One region of the Streptomyces sp. NPDC059909 genome, then DNA from elsewhere that is predicted to be linked to it. Evidence: riboswitches for the same ligand, from Rfam matches in the RefSeq annotation. Region 1 holds a riboswitch; the other holds the start of a gene.
What was found. A riboswitch is a leader RNA that binds a small molecule or an ion and turns the genes downstream of it on or off. The one in region 1 is predicted to bind S-adenosylmethionine.

Region 1 (7,761 bases):
AGCTCACGGGCTGCGCCGCCGAACGCCTACGCCGCCGTGGCCTGCAGGCAGCGGCTCCGCGCCCGCCTCCAGCACCGCTTCCGCCTCCTCCGGCACCACGTCTCCTCGATGAACCTGACGGCCCGGCGCAGACCGTCGCCCGTCTGGTACGGGAAGTCCGTGCCGAGCATCAGCCGCTCCGTGCCGTACGACTCGGCCGCGGCACGCAGCGCGGGTTCGTGGCCGTGGGCGACGGTGTCGTAGAACATGCGGCGTGCCGCGACCGTCGGCAACTCGGTGATGTCCGGGGCCTCCCACGGGACGTGCGCGTCGGCGCGCGGCAGCAGCGTCGGCAGCGCGGCGAATGCGGAGAAGCGCGCGGGCTGGGCGCGTACGACTTCCGCGTAGTGGTCGTTGGCGAGGCGCGCGGCGGTGACGGCCTGTGTCTCGTCGGGAACCCCCACCGGCCACGGGAACGCCCGAGGGCGGCACCCCCCTGGGAGTAGGGGTGCCGCCCTCGGTACTCAGGACAGTTGATCAACCAGAGGTCGATCAGAAGTCCATGTCACCGCCCGGCATGCCGCCCGGAGCGGCCGCGGCGGCCTTCTCCGGCTTGTCGGCGATGACGGCCTCGGTGGTGAGGAACAGCGCGGCGATGGAGGCCGCGTTCTGCAGGGCCGAGCGGGTGACCTTCGCCGGGTCGATGATGCCCTCGGCGATGAGGTCGACGTACTCGTTGGTCGCGGCGTTGAGGCCGTGACCGGTCGGCAGGTTGCGGACCTTCTCCGCCACGACGCCGCCCTCGAGGCCGGCGTTGATCGCGATCTGCTTCAGCGGGGCCTCCAGGGCCAGCTTCACGATCGCGGCACCCGTGGCCTCGTCGCCCGTCAGGTCGAGCTCGAGCTTCTCGAAGACCGTGGAAGCCTGGATGAGAGCCACGCCACCACCGGCGACGATGCCCTCCTCGACGGCCGCCTTCGCGTTGCGGACGGCGTCCTCGATGCGGTGCTTGCGCTCCTTGAGCTCGACCTCGGTCGCGGCACCGGCCTTGATGACGGCCACGCCGCCGGCCAGCTTCGCCAGGCGCTCCTGGAGCTTCTCGCGGTCGTAGTCCGAGTCGGAGTTCTCGATCTCGGCACGGATCTGGTTGACGCGACCGGCAACCTGGTCGCTGTCACCGGCACCGTCGACGATCGTGGTCTCGTCCTTGGTGATGACGACCTTGCGGGCGCGGCCCAGCAGGTCCAGGCCCGCGTTCTCGAGCTTGAGGCCGACCTCCTCGGAGATGACCGTGCCACCGGTGAGGATGGCGATGTCACCGAGCATGGCCTTGCGGCGGTCGCCGAAGCCCGGGGCCTTGACGGCGACGGACTTGAAGGTGCCGCGGATCTTGTTGACGACCAGGGTCGACAGGGCCTCGCCCTCGACGTCCTCGGCGATGATCAGCAGCGGCTTGCCCGACTGCATGACCTTCTCCAGCAGCGGGAGCAGGTCCTTCACCGAAGAGACCTTGGAGTTGACGATCAGGATGTACGGGTCGTCCAGGGACGACTCCATACGCTCCATGTCGGTGGCGAAGTACGCCGAGATGTAGCCCTTGTCGAAGCGCATACCCTCGGTGAGCTCCAGCTCCAGACCGAAGGTCTGGGACTCCTCGACGGTGATGACGCCTTCCTTGCCGACCTTGTCCATCGCCTCGGCGATGAGCTCGCCGATCTGGGTGTCGGCGGCGGAGATGGAGGCCGTGGAAGCGATCTGCTCCTTGGTCTCGACATCCTTGGCCTGCTCGAGCAGGGCGCCGGAGACGGCCTCGACGGCCTTCTCGATGCCGCGCTTCAGAGCCATGGGGTTGGCGCCGGCCGCCACGTTGCGCAGGCCCTCGCGGACGAGTGCCTGGGCGAGAACGGTCGCGGTGGTCGTACCGTCACCGGCGACGTCGTCCGTCTTCTTGGCGACTTCCTTGACCAGCTCGGCGCCGATCTTCTCGTACGGGTCCTCGAGCTCGATCTCCTTGGCGATGGAAACACCATCGTTGGTGATCGTGGGGGCGCCCCACTTCTTCTCGAGGACGACGTTCCGGCCCTTGGGGCCAAGGGTGACCTTGACGGCGTCGGCGAGCTGGTTCATCCCGCGCTCGAGACCGCGCCGTGCCTCCTCGTCGAACGCGATGATCTTGGCCATGTGAAGTGGTCCTCCCGGACTGGGGTGGATTTCTCCGGACCGCGTTGGCGCCCGCGACGGACGGCCTGCATGCCTTGTGGTTCCTTGCCCCACCCGGCCTGCGGGCCTCACCGACCCGGTCCTTCGTTGTCACTCTCACTCGGAGAGTGCTAACGCCAATGATTAGCACTCGGGCAGAGAGAGTGCAAGGCGCGCCCGCGAAGCGGGCCCGTTGGGGGGTGGTGGTCGGGTGACGGGAGGGCGCAACCCGCCCCCAGAAGCGTCTGCGAGGGGTGGCGGCCGCTGTTCGAGGCCCGGCCGTTCGGGGGCGGCGGTCGGCCGCACCCGGTGACGGGCACGACAGAGGGCCCGTACCCCAGTCCCAGGTACGGGCCCTCCGCTACGTCGCTGCAGTCGGTCGGCGCTTCAGCCGGCCAAACGGACCATGTCCGCCTGCGGCCCCTTCTGACCCTGCGAGATCTCGAACTCGACCCGCTGGCCCTCCTCCAGGGTGCGGTAACCGTCCATCTGGATCGCGCTGTAGTGGACGAAAACATCCGCACCACCGTCGACCGCGATGAAGCCGTACCCCTTCTCCGCGTTGAACCACTTGACGGTGCCCTGAGCCATGCCTAACTCCCCTATTACTGGCCCTTGCACAGGACCGCACTTCGCGGACCCGGGTCAGACCTCACCCACGAAGAGGCGTGGATGTGCGCCGGAACGCGTCGACCGCGGCTGAATGTATCTGTCCAACTGCCGTCTGCAACAGGTCAATCGGACGAGAATTCTGGGCACGACCGAACGGATAATTCATGGAATTCCGAGCATTCCCGGGCAAGTCGGGCCGGACAAAGCGCACTTAGTGCGCAACAAGCTCGAACACTTTGGCTGCTTCTTGTCGCGCGCGGACGCATTCTCATATGCATCTGGCACAAGCAGCGGAGGGGACTTCCCCAACTCTACCGCGCTCAACCATGCAGAATTGCCCCCTCCGCTTAGCTTGCGGAGGGGGCAATTCTGTTGACTCTGTGTGGTGGCCGAGGGCCGATCGCCGACGGGCCGGCGGCCTGCGGTCAGCCTCCGGCGACGGCCGGAATGATCGAGACACCCGCGCCGTCCGGCGTCGCCGTCTCCAGGCCCTGCTCGAAGCGCACGTCGTCGTCGTTGACGTACACGTTCACGAAGCGGCGCAGCTTGCCCTGGTCGTCCAGGACACGGGCCGCGATGCCCGTGTGGTTCTTCTCCAGGTCCGCGATGACCTCGGCGAGGGTCGCGCCCTCCGCCGGGACCTCGGCCTGGCCGCCCGTGTACGTACGGAGGATGGTGGGGATGCGGACGTTGACACTCATGCGAGGCCAGCCTCTCGGAAAGAGTCCAGGTTGGGGCTAATGACTGCGGACATGCCCGTCGTGGGGGCCACCGCGTCCAGGGTCTTCAGGCCGTCACCCGTATTGACGACCACCGTCGTGAGGGACGGGTCGATGACGCCGGCCTCGATCAGTTTCTTCGCCACGCCGAGGGTCGTCCCGCCCGCGGTCTCGGTGAAGATGCCCTCGGTGCGGGCCAGCAGCTTGATCGCGTCCACGATCTGCTCGTCGGTCACGTCCTCGACGGCACCGCCGGTGCGGCGGCAGATGTCCAGCACGTACGGGCCGTCGGCCGGGTTGCCGATCGCCAGCGACTTGGCGATGGTGTCCGGCTTCTGCGGCCGTACGACGTCGTGGCCGGCCTTGAAGGCCACGGACACCGGGGAGCAGCCCTCCGCCTGGGCGCCGAAGATCTTGTAGGGCTTGTCCTCCACGAGGCCGAGCTTGATGAGCTCCTGCAGACCCTTGTCGATCTTCGTGAGCTGGGAGCCGGAGGCGATGGGGATGACGATCTGGTCGGGCAGCTGCCAGCCGAGCTGCTCGCAGATCTCGTACGCGAGCGTCTTCGAGCCCTCGCCGTAGTACGGCCGCAGGTTGACGTTGACGAAGCCCCAGCCCTCGCCCAGCGGGTCGCCGATGAGCTCGGAGCAGAAGCGGTTGACGTCGTCGTAGTTGCCCTCGATGCCGACGAGCTCGCCGCCGTAGACCGCGGCCATGACGACCTTGCCCTGCTCCAGGTCGTGCGGGATGAACACGCAGGAGCGGAAGCCCGCGCGGGCGGCCGCGGCACCGACCGCGCCCGCGAGGTTGCCGGTGGAGGAGCAGGAGAGCGTGGTGAAGCCGAAGGCGCGAGCGGCCTCCAGGGCCTGGGCGACGACGCGGTCCTTGAAGGAGTGCGTCGGGTTGCCGGAGTCGTCCTTGACGAAGAGCTTGCCCGGCTCCACGCCCAGCTCGCGGGCGAGGTTGTCGGCCTGGACGAGCTTGGTCCAGCCCGGGTTCAGGTTCGGCTTGCTCGCCACGTCGGCGGGGACGGGGAGGAGCGGCGCGTAGCGCCAGATGTTGGCGGGGCCGTTCTCGATCTGCTTGCGCAGGGCTGCGGCCTCATCGGGGCTGCCGCTCGGCAGGTCGTACGCGACTTCGAGCGGACCGAAACACAGTTCGCAGGCGAAGATCGGACCGAGCGCGAACCGCTCGCCGCATTCGCGGCACGAAAGGCCGGAGGCCGGGCCCAGATCGACGGTGTCGGTGGTGGGTGCAACTGTCTCTACAGCCATGGAGGCGAGGCCCTTTCTCCTCATCTTCCTCATGGCGCATCTCGCCATGAGACGGATTTGGCACCTTCCCTAGCCGGGAGCCTCGCGCGCGATGATCGCGACACAGTGTCGATATGCGGCATCCGCCGCGTGGCCGGCTGGAGGGTTGCCGGGGCTTCAACGGGCCGTTTCCCTCTGCCCCTCTGGATGAGCGGTATGTGATTGTCGGCGTGACGACGACCCCGGCATGCGAGGGTCGTCCGCGTTGTTCAAGACTGTAACCGAACCCCCGGACGTCTGAGATGGTCGTCCGATCCGCGAGATGGAGATCAGGTGCTGGAAGAGGTGGAGCGCTGGCTGGCCCGGCGGTCCTGGTCCGTGGCAGACCGCCCGCTCGACCAGCTCGTCGCCGCGAAGCGGGGAACCACGATCAGTGTGGTGCTCCCTGCGCTGAACGAGGAGGCGACCGTCGGCGAGATCGTCTCCGTGATCCGCCGTGAGCTGATGACGGACGCGGTGCCGCTCGTGGACGAGCTCGTGGTCGTCGACTCGGGCTCCACGGACCGTACGTCCGAGGTGGCGGCCGCGGCGGGTGCGCGGGTCGTGCACCGGGACGCGATACTCCCGCGGATACCGGCCGTGCCCGGCAAGGGCGAGGTGCTGTGGCGGTCGCTGCTGGTGACGACCGGCGACATCGTCTGTTTCGTGGACGCGGACCTGAAGGAGTTCTCGGCGGACTTCGTGTCCGGGATCGTCGGCCCGCTGCTGACCGAGCCGGACGTGCAGTTCGTGAAGGCGATGTACGACCGTCCGCTCGGCACGGCCGCGGGGCAGGGCGGCCGGGTGACGGAGCTGGTGGCGCGGCCGCTGCTGAATCTGCACTGGCCGCAGCTGGCGGGCTTCGTCCAGCCGCTGGGCGGCGAGTACGCGGCCCGGCGCTCCCTGCTGGAGCGGCTGCCGTTCCCCGTCGGATACGGGGTGGAGCTCGGCCTCCTCGTCGACGCGCTGCACACGGTCGGGCTCGACGCGCTGGCCCAGGTGGACGTGGGCGTACGGCTGCACCGGCACCAGGACGGCCAGGCGCTGGGCCGGATGGCGGCGGCGATCTACCGCACGGCCCAACTGCGGTTGTCCCGGGGGCACTTGGTGCGACCGGCACTGACGCAGTTCGAGCGGCGCGAGGAGGGGTTCGTGCCGCGGACGCATGCGGTGGACACGGAGGAGCGGCCGCCGATGCTCGAGATCGCGGAGTACGCGAGGCGCCGGGCGGCGTAGGGGCCGCTGCGCGGGCCCCGCGGCACCGCCCGCCTTAAGCCCGTCCGGCGATTGAGGACGGGCACGCCGCCACCGCGCGGTACGGGCACACCCCGCGGGCCTGGAGGCCTGCCCTGCCCCCAGGCGGCGTAACGCGGCGCGGCGCAGAGTGTCGATCGTGGGTCTATTGCCTAGATTTCGGACTTATGGGCTATACGAGACTCATGGGCGCTCGGCGCCGGAATTCCAGACCGCCCCGCCTCCTCGGGGCGCTGACGGTCCTCGCCACCGCCATCGCCACGGTCTCCGCCGCCGCGCCGGCGTTCGCCCTGTCGGCCCCGGGGCCCGATCTGGAGATCACCAAGACCGCGTCGACGGCATCGGTCGAGCCCGGGGACACGGTGACGTACACCGTCACGGTGAAGAACGTCGGCACCGTCGACCTGCCGGGCGTCCGGTTCACCGACGACCTGACCGACAACCTCGACGACGCCGTGTACGACGGCGACGCCGTGGCCTCGGCCGGGAAGGTCAGCTACGCGGAGCCCGAGCTCTCGTACGTCGGCGACATCCGGGCCGGGCAGTCGGCGACCGTGACGTACTCGGTCACCGTCGGCGCGGCGGGCACCGGGGACGGGTCGCTGCGCAACAGCGTGGTGGCGGAGTCGACGCGGTCCAACTGCGCGGCGGACAGCCACGACGAGAAGTGCATGGTGACGCCGGTCGTCGTCGTCCAGGCGGTGCCCGAGGAACCGTCGTCCCCGATGGAACCGCGCGACGAGGCCGCCGACGACTCCGGCGGCAACTCGAGCGGCGGCACGGGCGACGAGGGCACGGAGGAAGAGGCCGCGGAGGAGGGCGTCGCGAAGCCACAGGCCCCCGGTGCCGCCGGGCACGGCCCGGCCGCCGGTACCGGCACCCACGGCAGCCTGCCCCAGTTGGCCGCGACCGGTATCACCGGCGAGCGGCTGTGGCTGCTCGGCGGTGTCGCCGTCGCACTCGCCGCCGCCGGGGCGGTCGCGCTCGCCGCGACCCGCGACCGGCGCCGCAACCACTGAGCGGGCGGGTGGTCCGGGTGAGCAATCCGGGTGACCGTGCGGCCGGACTCCACCGACGGAGCCCTGCCGCACGTTTGAGCGGATACGGGACGGGCTAGGTTTCGCGACATGGTCTCCGAGCACGCTGCATCCGAGCGCGCGGCGCACGTACTCGTCGCCTCCAACCGCGGTCCGGTCACGTACGCCTTCCGCGAGGACGGCACGCTGGACGCCAGACGCGGCGGCGGCGGGCTGGTCTCCGGGCTGTCCGCGATCGGCCCAGGCGCGGGCGCCCTGTGGGTGTGCTCCGCGCTCGGCGACGGCGACCGGGAGGCGGTGCGGCGCGGTGTCGGCGAGCCGGGCGTACGGATGCTCGACATCGACCCGGCCGTCCACGCGGACGCGTACAACGGCATCGCGAACTCGGTGCTGTGGTTCGTCAACCACATGCTGTACCAGACCCCGCTGGAGCCGGTCTTCGACGCGGAGTTCCGGCGGCAGTGGATCGCCTACCGCACGTACAACCGGGCCTTCGCGGAGGTGCTGGCGGCGGAGGCGGCGCCCGGCGCGGTCGTGCTGATCCAGGACTACCACCTGGCACTCGCGCCGGGGATGCTCCGCGAGTACCGCCCCGATGTGCGGATCGGGCACTTCTCTCACACGCCGTGGGCACCGCCGGAGTACTTCCGGATGCTGCCCGACGACATC
Region 2 (7,761 bases), on a different contig from region 1:
ATCTACAAGCAGGCCGAGATCGACCTGCTCTCGGCGTACATCGCCTCCCTCGGAGCCGGCCCGGTCACGCCGACCGAGAAGCAGTACAGCCCGGAAGGGGCCAACATCGCCAACGGCGGTGACCTGTTCCGCACCAACTGCGCCCAGTGCCACAACTTCACCGGTGAGGGCGGCGCCCTGACCCACGGCAAGTACGCGCCGAACCTCGCGGGCTCGAGCCCGAAGCACATCTACGAGGCCATGCAGACCGGCCCGCAGAACATGCCCTCCTTCCCCGACACCACCATGCCGGAGCAGGAGAAGAGGGACATCATCGCGTACCTCCAGACCGTGAACAGTGGTGAGTCCGAGAACCCCGGTGGCCTGAAGCTGGGTGGACTCGGCCCGGTCACCGAGGGTCTGTTCGCCTGGATCTTCGGTCTGGGTGCCTTGATCGCAGTCGCCATCTGGGTCGCGGCCCACACCGCTAAGGCCAAGAAGTCATGAGTAGCCAAGACATTCCAGAAGAGACCCTGCCCTCGGAGCAGGAGCACGCGCGCGGAGCGGTGGCCGTCAAGGAGGATCCGTTCGCGGATCCCGGCCTGCCGCCGCACAAGCCGCGCATCCAGGACATCGACGAGCGGGCCGCCAAGCGGTCCGAGCGCACGGTCGCCCTCCTGTTCACGCTGTCGATGCTCGCCACGATCGGCTTCATCGCGTCGTACGTGATCTTCCCGGTCGACGAGATCGTCTACATCTGGCCGATCGGTCACATCAGCGCGCTGAACTTCGCGCTCGGTATGACGCTCGGCATCGCGCTGTTCTGCATCGGCGCGGGCGCCGTCCACTGGGCGCGCACCCTGATGTCCGACGTGGAGATCACGGACGAGCGGCACCCGATCGCCGCCGAGCCGGAGGTCCGGGCCAAGGTCCACGCCGACTTCGCGGCCGGTGCCGAGGAGTCCGGCTTCGGCCGGCGCAAGCTGATCCGCAACACGATGTTCGGTGCGCTGGCCATGGTGCCGCTCTCCGGCGTGATGCTGCTGCGCGACCTGGGTCCGCTGCCCGAGGAGAAGCTGTTCCACACGCTGTGGGCCAAGGGCAAGCAGCTCATCAACATGAACACGCACGAGCCGCTGCGCCCGGAGGACATCCCGGTCGGTTCGCTGACCTTCGCGATGCCCGAGGGCCTGAGCGAGCACGACCACAACTTCCAGACGCAGATCGCCAAGGCCGCCCTGATGATCGTCCGGATCCAGCCGGACGAGATCAAGGACAAGCGCGAGCTCGAGTGGTCGCACGACGGCATCGTGGCGTACTCGAAGATCTGCACCCACGTCGGCTGCCCGATCTCCCTGTACGAGCAGCAGACGCACCACGTGCTCTGCCCGTGCCACCAGTCCACCTTCGACCTCTCCGACGGCGCCCGCGTCATCTTCGGCCCGGCCGGTCACGCCCTTCCGCAGCTGCGGATCGGTGTGAATGACGAAGGCTTCCTCGAGGCGCTCGGCGACTTCGAAGAGCCCGTCGGTCCTGCCTTCTGGGAGCGCGGATGAGTACTACGGCAACTGACGCGAAGCGCAAGGCACCCGCCGGCGAGCGGGTGGCCGACTGGGCCGACGGCCGCCTGGGGATCTACTCCCTGGCCAAGGCCAACATGCGCAAGATCTTCCCGGACCACTGGTCCTTCATGCTGGGTGAGGTCGCGCTCTACAGCTTCATCATCATCATCCTCACGGGTGTGTACCTGACGCTGTTCTTCCACCCGTCGATGAACGAGGTGGAGTACCACGGCTCGTACGTGCCGATGCAGGGTGTCCTGATGTCGGAGGCGTACGCCTCGACGCTGGACATCAGCTTCGACGTGCGTGGCGGTCTGCTCATCCGGCAGATCCACCACTGGGCCGCCCTGATCTTCCTCGCGGCGATGTTCGTGCACATGATGCGCGTCTTCTTCACGGGCGCCTTCCGCAAGCCGCGTGAGGTCAACTGGCTGTTCGGCTTCCTGCTGTTCGTCCTGGGTATGTTCACCGGTTTCACCGGCTACTCGCTCCCGGACGACCTGCTCTCCGGCACCGGTGTCCGCTTCACGCAGGGCGCGATCCTGTCCATGCCGGTCGTCGGCACGTACATCTCGATGTTCATGTTCGGCGGAGAGTTCCCCGGCGGCGACTTCGTCGCCCGGTTCTACTCGATCCACATCCTGCTGCTGCCGGGCATCATGCTCGGCCTGCTGGCGGCGCACCTGATCCTGGTCTTCTACCACAAGCACACGCAGTTCGCGGGCCCGGGCCGGACGAACAAGAACGTCGTGGGCATGCCGCTGCTGCCGATCTACACGGCCAAGGCCGGAGGCTTCTTCTTCCTGGTCTTCGGTGTGATCGCGGTGATCGCGGCGGTCGCCCAGATCAACCCGATCTGGGTCATCGGCCCCTACCGTCCGGACCAGGTGTCCACCGGCGCCCAGCCCGACTGGTACATGGGCTTCGCCGAGGGTCTGATCCGCTTCATGCCGGGCTGGGAGATCAACCTCTGGGGCCACACGCTGGTCCTGGGCGTGTTCATCCCGCTGATGCTCTTCGGAGTCGCGCTTGCGGCGATCGCGGTGTACCCGTTCTTCGAGTCCTGGCTCACCGGGGACAAGCGCGAGCACCACATCGCGGACCGGCCGCGCAACGCGCCGACCCGTACCGGGTTCGGTGTGGCCTGGGTCACCATGTACATGATCATGCTGGTCGGTGGTGGAAACGACCTCTGGGCGACCCACTTCAACCTGTCGATCAACGCGATCACCTGGTTCGTCCGGATCTTCTTCATCGTCGGCCCGGTCATCGCGTTCATCGTGACCAAGCGGATCTGCCTGGGTCTGCAGCGGCGCGACCACGACAAGGTGCTGCACGGACGTGAGTCCGGCATCATCAAGCGGCTGCCGCACGGTGAGTTCGTCGAGATCCACGAGCCGCTCAGCCAGGGCGACCGCTACAAGCTCACCGCGCACGAGCAGTACGAGCCGGTCGAGATCGGCCCGACGGTCGACAAGAACGGCGTCGAGCGCAAGGTCAAGAGCGGCGAGAAGCTCCGGGCGAAGCTCAGCAAGGGCTATTTCGGCGAGGGGAACCAGATCTCCAAGCCGACCGCCGAGGAGTACCAGGAGATCACGAGCGGCCACGGCCACCACTGATTCCCACCCACTGATCCGAGCGATCGCCACGGCAGGAGCCCCGTCCATTCACCGGACGGGGCTCTTTGCCGTCCCCCGGGATGGATAGGGTGGTGGCATTCCTGTACGAACGGACCCAGGAGCGACCATGAGCGCTGTGACCCCCGCTGGTGGGGGTACCCCCAGCGGAGCGAGGGGGAGCACTACCGCGGCGGGCCTCTCCTGGCCCTCCGTCCTGGACTCGCTGCTGTACGGGCGCGACCAGAGCGCCGACGCCACCGCATGGGCCATGGACCGGATCCTGCGGGGCGAGGCCACCGACGCGCAGATCGCCGGGTTCGCCGTCGCGCTCCGGGCCAAGGGCGAGACCGTCGAGGAGATCACCGGGCTCGTGCGGACGATGTACGACCACGCCCGGACCATCGACGTCCCCGGGCCGAGCGTCGACATCGTGGGCACGGGCGGCGACGGCGCCAAGACCGTCAACATCTCGACCATGTCCGCGATCGTGGTCGCCGGCACCGGAGCGAAGGTCGTCAAGCACGGTAACCGGGCCGCGTCCAGCGCGAGCGGTGCGTCCGACGTGCTCGAGAAGCTCGGCGTCAATCTGGAGCTGACGCCGGAGCGGGTCGCCGAGGTCGCGGAGGAAGCGGGCATCACCTTCTGCTTCGCCGTGAAGTTCCATCCCGCGCTGCGGCACGTGGCGGCGGCGCGCAAGGAACTCGGTATTCGTACGACGTTCAATTTCCTGGGGCCGCTGACCAACCCCGCCCGGGTGATGGCCCAGGCAACGGGCGTCGCCGACGCACGGATGGCGCCGATCATGGCCGGGGTGCTGGCCGAGCGCGGCTCCAGTGCGCTGGTCTTCCGCGGCGACGACGGCCTGGACGAGCTCACGACGACCGCGACCTCCCGGGTGTGGGTGGTCCGGGACGGCGCAGTGCGCGAAGAGGCCTTCGACCCCCGGGACGCCGGCATCGAACTGGTGCCGGTCGAGGCGCTGCGGGGCGCGGACGCCTCGTACAACGCGGATGTCGCGCGCCGGCTGCTGGCCGGCGAGACCGGTCCGGTGCGGGACGCGGTCCTGCTGAACTCGGCGGCCGCGCTCGCCGCCCTGGAGCCCGGCGAGGGCACTCTGGTGGACCAACTGCGGGCCGGGATCGCGAAGGCCGCGGAGTCCATCGACTCGGGCGAGGCACGCCGGGCGCTGGACCGGTGGGTGACGGCCAGCAACCGCTGAACCCGCCGCGCACGCCGACGGGATGTGGCGCAAGGCGCAGTCCACAGTGCGGACTGCGCCTTGCGCGTCCCCCGGCGTGTGGCAGGATGCTTTCCAAGGTCATGAGTGACAGCGATTACGGCCCCGGCCCGCTGTCCGGCAACCCTCCGTCCGTGGCGGGGTGCCCCGGGTGAAGACCAGGCCGTGGGCAACGAGGTCCACGGCAAGCGCGGACCCCTTGGACATCGGTGAATGTCACAGCCCTGGGGTCCTGGTCCTCAAGGGAGCAGTCTCGTGAGCAAGCGAATGCGCTAGGGCCCGCCGGCCCCCTTTTTCCACACCTCCGTACGAGCCGTTTCGCCGTACGTCGAGGCAACACCCGTATGCGGAGCGGCAGTTCCGCCGCTGTGCGGGTTCTTCACAGCCATTTCGCCTTTTCCTGCCGGGAGATACCGCCATGTCCGTGCGCCCTGACACCGTCGAAACCGTCGCCGCCGACGCGGCCGCCGACTCCGCTGCCGACCCCTGCTGTGCCGCTCCGCTGCCGGTGCTCGGCCGGGACGTCACCGTCCCGCTCGTCACCGGTGGCGAGGTCACCTACGCCGCCCTCGACTACGCGGCGAGCGCACCCGCCCTGCAGCGGGTCTGGGACGACGTGGCCGCGTACGCCCCGTACTACGGCAGCGTGCACCGCGGCGCCGGGTACCTGTCGCAGCTGTCCACGGACCTGTTCGAGAACAGCCGGGCAACGGTCCACGAGTTCCTCGACTGCCGCGAAGGCGACCAGGTCGTCTTCACCCGCTCGACGACGGACTCGCTGAACCTGCTGGCCCAGGCGCTCCCCGCCGACTGCCAGGTCTTCGTCTTCGAGACCGAGCACCACGCCTCCCTGCTGCCGTGGCGGGACGCGCGGGTGACCTACCTGAACGCGCCCCGCACACCCGGACAGGCCGTGCGGACCCTGGAACTGGCGCTCGCTGCCCGTGACCCGTACGGCCCCGCGCTGGTGTGCGTGACCGGCGCGTCGAACGTCACCGGTGAGCTGTGGCCCGTACGTGAACTCGCCGCCGCCGCACACGCCCACGGCGCCCGTATCGTCCTCGACGCCGCGCAACTCGCGCCGCACCACCCCGTCTCCGTACGGGACCTGGACGTCGACTGGGTCGCCTTCTCCGGGCACAAGCTGTACGCGCCCTTCGGCTCCGGTGTGCTCGCCGGGCGGGCGGACTGGCTGCAGGAGGCGGAGCCGTACCTCGCGGGCGGTGGCGCCTCGCGCAAGGTCGCGCGGCGCACGGACGGCGGTGTGGACGTCGACTGGCACACCACCGCCGCTCGCCACGAGGCCGGTTCGCCGAACGTCATCGGCGTCTACGCCATCGCGTCGGCGTGCAAGGCCCTGACTGCAGCCGGGTTCGAGTCGCTGGTCGCGCGCGAGCAGCACCTCGTCGCCACCGTCCGCGCGGGCCTCGCGGAGGTGCCCGAGGTCAAGGTCCTGTCGCTGTTCGGCGACGACACTTCCCCCGGCTCCGCCGGGGGGACCCCCAGGGTCGGCGTCATCTCCTTCGTGGTGGAGGGCTGGAACAGTTCGCACTTCGCCGCCGCGCTGTCCGCCGAGTACGGCATCGGCGTCCGTGACGGACTCTTCTGCGCCCACCCCCTGGTCCGCACCCTGCTGGGCAGCGACCCGCAGGAGGTCGGCGAGTGCGGGGCGCCGGAGGCCGAGCCGGGCGAGCGAAGCGAGGTGGGGGTCCTCCCGGCCGAAGGCTCGGGGAGGTCGCTGAACGCGATCCGGGTGAGCTTCGGGGCCGGTACGCCGGACGAGCACGTCGAGCGGTTCGTCCGGGCCGTGAAGGAGCTCGTCCGCGACGGCGCCAAGTGGGACTACCGCACCGAGGACGGGCGCTGCGTGCCCGCGGTCTGAGACACGGGCGAGCGCTCGGCCGCGCCGGCGAGGAATTCGCCTGCGCGGCCGAGCACTTCGCGCAGCGGGACGGGGCGGGGACGATCCAGGTGTACGCGTCCACGCCGACGGCACGCACTGTGCCCGCGAGCGCCGGCACCGGCCGCCCCGAACGCTGTGCGCGGTGGGCCACTTCGGCCGGGATCTTCCCGTGCGGGATCTGCCCGTCCAGGGTGCCTCAGAGGCCGGACGGGCCGGAAGGCGCCGCCGGCCCTACGCGTCGAGGCCGATCGCGAACGCCGCCTCCAGGTCGTGCTGCGAGTACGTACGGAACGCCACGTGCGTGTCCGTCGCCTCGACGCCCGGGATCTTGCTGATGCGGCCGGGGATGATGTCCGCCAGGTCCTCGTGCCGGGTGACCCGCACCATCGCGATCAGGTCGTACGTACCGGTGACGGAGTAGACCTCGCTGACGTTCTCCACCGACTTGATCGACTCGGCGATCTCGGGGATGCGGTCCACGCTGGTCTTGATGAGCACGATCGCGGTGATCACGGCTTGCTGTCTCCCTCGGTGGCCCTGGCTCGGGCTTCAAGCCTACTGCCGGGGGTTCGGGGGTCGTCCCCCGAGCGACGCAGCGTCCCCTGCCGGAAGCGCCCCCACGCGTAGAGGAAGCCGATCCCGAAGCCCACCAGATGTGCCAGATAGGCCACCCCCGGCCCCGACGACGTGCTCTGCGCCTCCGCGAGCCACTGCAGGGCGAACCAGAAGACCAGCACGATCCACGCGGGGAACCGCAGCGGCAGGAAGAACAGGAAGGGGAAGAGGCTCGTCACCCGCGCCCTCGGGAAGAGGCACAGGAACGCGCCCAGCACCCCCGAGATCGCCCCCGAAGCTCCCACCAGCGTATGCGTGGACTCCGCGTTCGCCGCGGCGTAGGCGAGGAGTGCCAGATACCCGCAACCGACGTAGAAGAGCGCGAACTGGACGTGGCCCATGCGCTCCTCGGCCATGGCGCCGAAGACGAAGAGGAAGAGCATGTTGCCCAGCAGGTGCAGCCAGCTGCCGTGCACGAACAGCGCGGTCAGCGGGGTGAGGAGGGCCCGTGGGGAGCTGCGCATCAGCTCGCTCGGGATGACGCCCCACCGTTCGAAGTAGGACATCGTCGCGGCGAGCAGCGTGTCCCCGGTGCCGTATGCCGGGTTGAGCCCGGAAGCCGGACCGATGAGGAACAGCAGACAGCACAGACCGATCACTCCGTAGGTCACCACGGGTCCCGTCCGCCAGTCGATCATGCCCAGAGCATGGCGTACCGGGACCGAAGGGGACGGACCGCCTCGCCGTGTTCCGGCGTACGCCGGAGGTCGTAGGGTTACGGGCAGTAGGCACGACGAGACGAGGACGGCATGATGACGACGGTTCCCACACCGACCGCCACCACCCGGTGGCGGTGCACGCTCTGTGGCAATCTCACCCGCTTCGATGTGACCCGCTCGTCCAAGG

Region 2: it holds a riboswitch for S-adenosylmethionine, as region 1 does, so the genes downstream of both, ACFV9O_RS19360 (aminotransferase class V-fold PLP-dependent enzyme) here and thrC (threonine synthase) in region 1, are expected to answer to the same signal.

What each region holds. Positions count from the first base shown of each region.
Region 1 is NZ_JBHWKX010000009.1:69,114-76,874, forward strand. Features, by position in the region: gene ACFV9O_RS09380 (hypothetical protein) at 27-443, opposite strand; gene groL (chaperonin GroEL) at 532-2,160, opposite strand; gene ACFV9O_RS09390 (cold-shock protein) at 2,566-2,769, opposite strand; gene ACFV9O_RS09395 (MoaD/ThiS family protein) at 3,216-3,491, opposite strand; gene thrC (threonine synthase) at 3,488-4,807, opposite strand; SAM riboswitch class I at 4,801-4,976, opposite strand; gene ACFV9O_RS09405 (glucosyl-3-phosphoglycerate synthase) at 5,096-6,037, shown strand; gene ACFV9O_RS09410 (CARDB domain-containing protein) at 6,223-7,074, shown strand; gene ACFV9O_RS09415 (trehalose-6-phosphate synthase) at 7,183-7,761, shown strand, end outside.
Region 2 is NZ_JBHWKX010000026.1:54,525-62,285, reverse strand. Features, by position in the region: gene ACFV9O_RS19380 (c-type cytochrome) at 1-486, shown strand, start outside; gene ACFV9O_RS19375 (Rieske 2Fe-2S domain-containing protein) at 483-1,535, shown strand; gene ACFV9O_RS19370 (cytochrome bc complex cytochrome b subunit) at 1,532-3,160, shown strand; gene trpD (anthranilate phosphoribosyltransferase) at 3,288-4,379, shown strand; SAM riboswitch class IV at 4,477-4,594, shown strand; gene ACFV9O_RS19360 (aminotransferase class V-fold PLP-dependent enzyme) at 4,816-6,279, shown strand; partial or broken gene ACFV9O_RS19355 (hypothetical protein) at 6,395-6,451, opposite strand; gene ACFV9O_RS19350 (Lrp/AsnC ligand binding domain-containing protein) at 6,532-6,813, opposite strand; gene ACFV9O_RS19345 (rhomboid family intramembrane serine protease) at 6,810-7,553, opposite strand; gene ACFV9O_RS19340 (hypothetical protein) at 7,668-7,761, shown strand, end outside.